DNA from 2 places in the Peribacillus sp. P4_D6 genome. Region 2 is predicted to be linked to the other one. Evidence: riboswitches for the same ligand, from Rfam matches in the RefSeq annotation. Region 2 holds a riboswitch; the other holds the start of a gene.
The links. Region 2 has a riboswitch for thiamine pyrophosphate ahead of thiC (phosphomethylpyrimidine synthase ThiC). Riboswitches for the same ligand answer to the same signal wherever they lie in the genome.
Positions count from the first base shown of each region.

Region 1 (3,591 bases), on a different contig from region 2:
TCCAGCACCGCCCCCTGAATCAGAGCCTGCGATCGTTAATGCTGTTTTCATAAAAAAACCCCTTCATATAAGTATTTTTTAGCAATATTTTAAGTAATATGAAAGCTAAAATCGCCCCTGCGAATGAACTGAACATAAAAGCCGGTAAAAAACCAAAAAGAGCAGCTTTTTCTCCCAATAGGAGGGTTGCAAGCGGATAACAGGCCAGGGAACCGAGAAAGCCGGTCCCGATCACTTCCCCTAAACAGGCGAATTTTAAGCTTTGTGTTTTTCGGTAAAGGATGGCGGCCAAAAGTGCACCATACATACTGCCGGGAAAGGCGAAAATTGAACCGGTACCAATCATGTTTCTAATGATGGAAACTAAAAAAGCTTGTGTCACCGCATATGCAGGCCCCAATAGAACCGCCGTCAGGACATTTGCCAGATGTTGAATAGGAAAGATTTTTGCAAATCCTGCAGGGATGAAAATAAATGAACTGGTAAGCGTCGTTAAAGCCGTGATCATGGCAGTCAATGTCAGTTTCTTGATAGGGTTCATCCTCATGTCAACCACCTACAGAGGCCAATCCTGCTCATTTTGAACCATGTCCCAGAATAAATATTCATATCGGGAAGTAACCAAAAAGTGCTTTTCTAATCTAAGAAGTTCCTTTTCAGGCATGCCTTCCGTCAATTCTTCCAACAAAGCGATCAGCCACTTGTGTGCTTCCCCGAATTCAGGAGATGAATAGGACCTTATCCAATCTGCGTAGCGATTGTTTTCCAGTGCTGCTCCATTTTGTTCTTTTAATAGCAAACCGATTTCATAATAATCCCAAGCGCAAGGCAGAAGACAGGCGATCAAGTCTGCCAAAGTCCCATGCTGAGCTGCATTTAGCATGTAACCTGTATAGGCTAGAGTGGTTGGAGTAGGTTCTGTATTTTCCAATTCCTTGGAGCTGATCCCGAATTCGGAAGCATAATGCCGATGAATATCCATTTCCACTTGAAGGGTTTCATTTAAAATGCTCGCAAATTTTGCCATGGTTTCGATGTTATGGGCTTTGATGACACCTAAAGCAAAGAGCTTGGAATAATCCATGAGATAGACATAGTCCTGCTTCAGGTAATAGGCAAATTTCTTTTCAGGAAGTGTGCCGTTTCCAATTGCCTGGACAAAGGGATGTGAATGATTCCTTTTCCAAATCTCTTTTGCCCGTGCATGCAGTCTATCACTGAATGTTTCTAATTTTGTATTCTCCATTGTTCATCCTCCTATAGAATGGCTCCCTTTGCCTTTGTTAAATAAAAAAACCCCGTTCCTGAATACGGAACGGGGTAGATGGATATAGTCTGTAAATGGACGATATCATCCACTTCCCTCCGCCGGTATGAGCCGGTTCAGGTTCAAAGGGTCCGGAACTAATTCCATCTCAGTCTTAAAAAAAGACTCCCCTAGTGGTGTGAATTGTATGTAATTACTGACATCATATCAGAAAGACAAGAAAATGCAACCCGTATTTGAAAGAGGAATCACTTTATGTCCAGGAAAAAAGGGAGAACCAGGTAATTGACTTTTGAAGATTATTAGGATAGAATCATTTCTACATCATTATATATCGAATTCTTATCCAGAGAGGTGGAGGGACTTGGCCCTAAGAAACCTCGGCAGCGGACCCGTTTTGGGAACTGTGCTAAATCCAACAAGCATATGCTTGGAAGATAAGAAGAGCCGTACGGAAACTGTCAGCCTCTTCTTAAATTAGAAGGGGCTTTTATTTTTGGGAAATAACGTTTAGTGACATACTAGAAAAGGTATATATAATTTGGTGAAATCAAATAAGTTGATAAAGTTTAGCTAACTAGAAGCAGGCTCTAGGATGACTAGGAAAGGAGCCATTTACATGGCAGAATTATTTAAGAGGATTGAACAGAGGAAGGCAAAACTCATTGAAGAGCTATTGTCCAATGGAGTATACAAAACCTCTGATGAAAGGCACCTTTATGATGCCCCATTAAAAGTACTTGAAGATGAATATAAGATTGTTATAAATAGACCTAATAACGAGTCACCTTCTGAATGGATGACATAGTAAGTGAAATACAATATTTGGTTTTTTGGATAAGGGATATGATGTAAGCATTCACAGTCTACACTAGTGGATGCTTTTTTTGCGTTTATTAGAAAACGACACAAATTATACATAATTAAATAACAAAATAGGTGTTTTGTCACATTTGACCTATAAAATAACACATTTAATTTCTGAGAAATAGTTGATTTTAACTAGTAGTTTCATTATGATGAAAGTGTAAAAATATTGAATAAATGGGAGGTGACTATAATGCCTTGCCGTAAGGTAACTATAGAAAAAGTAGAAGAGAAGAGACAGGAAATGATAAAGTTGGGAGCGATTTACGGCTTAACAAGTCTGCTGACTGTTCAAGCCAGTCAAGAATTGGATACGCTATTGAATGCGTTAGCAAGTAAAAGAGATTCTGAATATTTTTCCCTTCAAGAAGCATATAGGTATTTTTAAATTAGCAATTCGACCTGTATTAATCTAAAAAAGCTACTGCTCAAGGCAATAGCTCTAAAGAATTATATTTAAATATCGACACGTTTACCTAGAATGATCAAATCCCGCTCAATGCCATCCATCTCGGCAACTTGAGGTAAATGTGCCCATTCTTCAAACCCGAATTTAGAAAAAAGCTTAAGGCTTGGTGTATTATGGGCGAAAATGAAACCCAATAAAGTCTTAACACCTAATTTTGGACTCAATTCAATTGCCTTTCGAATCGAAATTTGTCCAATTCCTTTTCCCCGGAAATAATCATCAATGTAAATGCTGATTTCGGCAGTGGAATTATATGCCGGTCGGCCATAAAAGGATTGAAAGCTCATCCATCCAGCGGTTTTCCCTTCTATAGTAATGATATATAGCGGTCTACTTTCTGAATGATGTTCCTCAAACCATTTAACCCTCGATTGGACGGATACAGGTTCCGTATCTGCCGTGACCATCCTTGAAGCAATTGTCGAATTATATATTTCAACAATTCTGGGTAGATCAGATAGTTCTGCCTCTCTAAACTCTATGTGTTCTTCCATGATTTAAACTCCTAACTATCATTTATTCAATCTCCAGAATGAAGGGTAATCCCGTTTTTGGTTTTAGGGACGTTGAATGAAACCCAATCCATTGAAAGTTTTATATTATCATACACTTTTTATTCTTTATCTGACAATTCTTTTTTATGTTAGTACTGCAGATTTTTTGGGTATGAAAAAGATTAAATACTTCTAGTAAAAAACAAGAGGAGAACCAAATGAAAAAATTGGCAGGTATATTGATTATCGTACTGTTTATATGTTTTGCTGCATATGAATTTCAGGCCTCGGAGTCGGAAGACGTGCAAAGGGTCATGGCTTTTGGAGATTCATTAACCTATGGAAAAGGGGATAAGGACGGGGAAGGATATATAGATGGCCTTGAAGATGAATTGAATAATCCCCAATCGGAGCAAAAAGTGAGTTTTTGGAATTACGGTATTAAAGGCCAGGAAACGGATGGGGTGATGAAACAGCTAGATGATTACCGAATT
Region 1 covers NZ_JBFUIQ010000016.1:28,622-32,212, reverse strand. Annotated here, with positions in the region: gene thiD (bifunctional hydroxymethylpyrimidine kinase/phosphomethylpyrimidine kinase) at 1-51, opposite strand, end outside; gene thiW (energy coupling factor transporter S component ThiW) at 20-541, opposite strand; gene tenA (thiaminase II) at 557-1,246, opposite strand; TPP riboswitch at 1,344-1,449, opposite strand; SAM riboswitch class I at 1,607-1,711, shown strand; gene AC1DVB_RS07960 (Fur-regulated basic protein FbpA) at 1,887-2,075, shown strand; gene AC1DVB_RS07955 (aspartyl-phosphate phosphatase Spo0E family protein) at 2,328-2,522, shown strand; gene AC1DVB_RS07950 (GNAT family N-acetyltransferase) at 2,591-3,097, opposite strand; gene AC1DVB_RS07945 (DUF459 domain-containing protein) at 3,316-3,591, shown strand, end outside.
Region 1: it holds a riboswitch for thiamine pyrophosphate, as region 2 does, so the genes downstream of both, tenA (thiaminase II) here and thiC (phosphomethylpyrimidine synthase ThiC) in region 2, are expected to answer to the same signal.

Region 2 (3,591 bases):
GATGGAGGAGCTGCGGGAAATACCTTCTCCCCCTCTGAGAGGAAGGATTAAGCTGCCGTTCATCCTTTGGGCCATCTGGATTCGCTGCTGCTCGGTGATCAACAAGCAGACAAGGGCGGAAATTAAGTTTGCTGAGCAAAGAATCAATAAAGTATTGGATGAAGTCTTTGCAAAGGGGGAAAGGAATGTTCTGATCGTGAGTCATGCCGCCCTCATGGTATATATGAGGAAAGAGCTGATCCGACGGGGGTTCACCGGTCCAAAGTTCAAGATTGCCAGTAATGGAAAATTGTATGTATTTGAAAGCGGAAAAGGGAAATGAATATATGGTTCCCACCGGAAAAGGTAAGCCATTTTGCGAAGAAAGAGACATGCATTTTCCGAATAGTTATTCTTTTTTTATTGGTTGTGGTTTATTATTGTAATAGTGTAATTTTTACGAATTCAATATTGGGGAAAGAGGGGTGGACATTTTGCTGAAGGCAGTTTTTTTTGATTTAGATGATACATTACTATGGGATCAGAAAAGTGTAAAAGAGGCTTTTGTGGCCACATGCGAAGTTGCCAAGGAGAAATATGGTCTGAATGTCGACGAGTTTGAAGAAGCGGTGCGGAAGGAAGCGCGTGATCTTTATTCTTCTTACGATACATATGCATTCACTCAAATGATCGGAATCAACCCATTTGAGGGACTATGGGGGAATTTTCAGGATGATCATGATGAATTCCGGAAGATGGCCGGGATTGTACCGGCTTATCGGAAAGAAGCGTGGACGAGGGGCTTGAAGGCATTAGGGATCGATGACCCGGAATTTGGGCTTGAACTGGCAGAACGTTTCCCGGCCGAAAGACGCAAAAAGCCATTTATCTATGAAGAAACATTCCGTGTTCTGGATGAATTAAAAGGGAAGTACAAATTGCTATTGCTTACGAACGGATCTCCTGAGCTGCAAAATACCAAACTTGAAATAACGCCTGAACTGGTTCCTTATTTCGACCAAATCGTGATTTCAGGCGCATTTGGACGAGGTAAACCGGATGCCTCCATTTTTGAGCATGCTTTGGAAATCATGGAGCTAGATAAGGATGAAGTATTGATGGTCGGCGATAATTTAATGACCGATATCCTTGGAGCATCACGGGTAGGCATAAAGTCGGTTTGGATAAATCGCCATGATAAGGAACGGAATGAAGTGATTCCAACCTACGAAATCACGCATTTAGAGGAGCTTTTCCCTATCCTTGGGAGCCTGGGGAATTAATTGGCGGTCCTCCTCCAAATAACAAATTTTAGATGATTGCAGAGAAAATACTAGGTCTTTTAAATTATTTACAGAATGAAAAGGGTGAGATATAGTTACCCTGTAATCAATTAAATTATTCAGACTAGGGGTGTCCAATAAAAGTTGGGCTGAGAGAGAAGCGCTTAAGCTTCTTAACCCTCAGGACCTGATCTGGTTCATACCAGCGTGGGGAAGTTAGAATCTACTTAACGATGACCTTTCAACTGGTCATTTCTGTAGTCATACTAACGTTAGCCGGGTCTTAAATATGAGACCTGGCTTTTTCGTGCGAAATGGATTGGATTTTGTCCTTTTTAAATGAACTTAAAAAGGAGAAATGAAATCATGAAGAGTAATTCAGTAAATGACATGAACGTTTCAATTATGTCCAGTTTTGCCGGGAGTAAAAAAGTGTATGTTGAGGGATCTAGACCCGATATTAAAGTACCTATGCGTGAAATTGAGCTAAGTCCGACGACAGGGGCATTCGGCGAAGAGGAGAATCCGCCTTTACGTGTATATGATACAAGCGGCTTCTATACGGATTCAGAATATCCGATTGATATTCATAAAGGCCTTGCCCCGATTAGACGCAGCTGGGTTCTGGAACGGGAAGATGTTGAAGAGTATGAAGGGCGTGAAATAAGGCCGGAAGATAACGGATATAGAAAAGTGGAGTCACAATCCAATGCCGAAGTTTTTCCGGGATTGAAAAGAAAACCATTGCGTGCGGTGAAAGGGAAAAACGTAACCCAGCTCCATTATGCCCGCAAAGGGATCATTACTCCAGAAATGGAGTTCATTTCGATCAGGGAAAATGTAGCCCCTGAGTTTGTAAGGGAAGAGGTAGCTAGCGGGCGGGCAATCATTCCGGCAAATATTAACCATCCTGAAAGTGAGCCCATGATCATCGGACGTAATTTTCACGTGAAAATAAATGCAAATATTGGAAATTCAGCTGTCAGTTCATCGATCGAAGCTGAAGTGGAGAAAATGACTTGGGCTACACGATGGGGTGCAGACAACATAATGGATCTTTCCACAGGAAAGAATATTCACACGACGCGGGAATGGATTATCAGGAATTCACCTGTGCCGGTTGGGACGGTTCCGATATATCAAGCATTGGAAAAAGTGAATGGGGTCGCGGAAGATCTAAATTGGGAAGTATTCCGGGATACTTTAATCGAGCAGGCTGAGCAAGGTGTCGATTACTTCACCATACACGCTGGTGTGCTTTTGCGATACATCCCAATGACAGCAAAGCGAGTTACGGGTATTGTTTCCCGGGGAGGCTCCATCATGGCACAATGGTGCTTGGCCCACCACCAAGAAAGCTTTCTCTATACACACTTTGAAGAGATTTGTGAAATCATGAAGACGTATGATGTTTCTTTCTCATTAGGTGACGGTCTCCGTCCGGGATCCATTGCAGATGCAAACGATGAGGCACAATTTGCGGAATTGGAAACACTTGGGGAATTGACGAAGATTGCTTGGAAGCACGATGTTCAAGTCATGGTGGAGGGACCCGGTCACGTACCGATGCATTTGATTAAAGAAAATATGGATAAACAGCTGGAAGTCTGTCAAGAAGCACCATTCTATACCCTGGGACCATTGACGACGGACATAGCTCCTGGATACGACCATATCACTTCTGCGATTGGTGCTGCCATGATTGGATGGTTTGGAACGGCCATGCTTTGCTATGTGACACCGAAAGAGCATTTGGGACTTCCGAATAAAGAGGATGTTCGGGTAGGGGTCATTACTTATAAAATTGCAGCACACGCAGCTGATCTTGCAAAAGGCCATCCGCAGGCAAGAAAACGGGATGATGCCCTTTCGAAGGCTAGATTCGAATTTCGTTGGAGAGATCAGTTCAATCTTTCCCTTGATCCTGAAAGGGCGGTTGAATATCACGATGAAACTCTTCCGGCAGAAGGTGCCAAAACAGCCCATTTCTGTTCAATGTGCGGACCGAAATTCTGCAGTATGAGAATCTCTCAGGACATCCGTGATTTGGCGAAGGAAAAGGGTCTGGGCTTTGAGTCGGTAATCGATGAAGGGCTTAAAGAAAAAGCGAATGAATTTAGGAAAACGGATGGAAAAATCTATCAATGATTCCGACGAGAGGGAGAATTCGATGAATCGGGTAATCCAGATAAAAGTTGAAATGAAACAGTTGGAAACTCAATTGGAGCAGCTGAAAAGGGAGCTGAATATTTTTCGGGAGAATTGCAACCATGAATTTGTGAAAAATGATTATAGTCAACAATGTACAAAGTGCTACTTGATCGAAAGT
Region 2 covers NZ_JBFUIQ010000034.1:6,301-9,891, reverse strand. Annotated here, with positions in the region: gene AC1DVB_RS12775 (histidine phosphatase family protein) at 1-322, shown strand, start outside; gene AC1DVB_RS12770 (HAD family hydrolase) at 474-1,262, shown strand; TPP riboswitch at 1,379-1,493, shown strand; gene thiC (phosphomethylpyrimidine synthase ThiC) at 1,629-3,410, shown strand; gene AC1DVB_RS12760 (hypothetical protein) at 3,433-3,591, shown strand, end outside.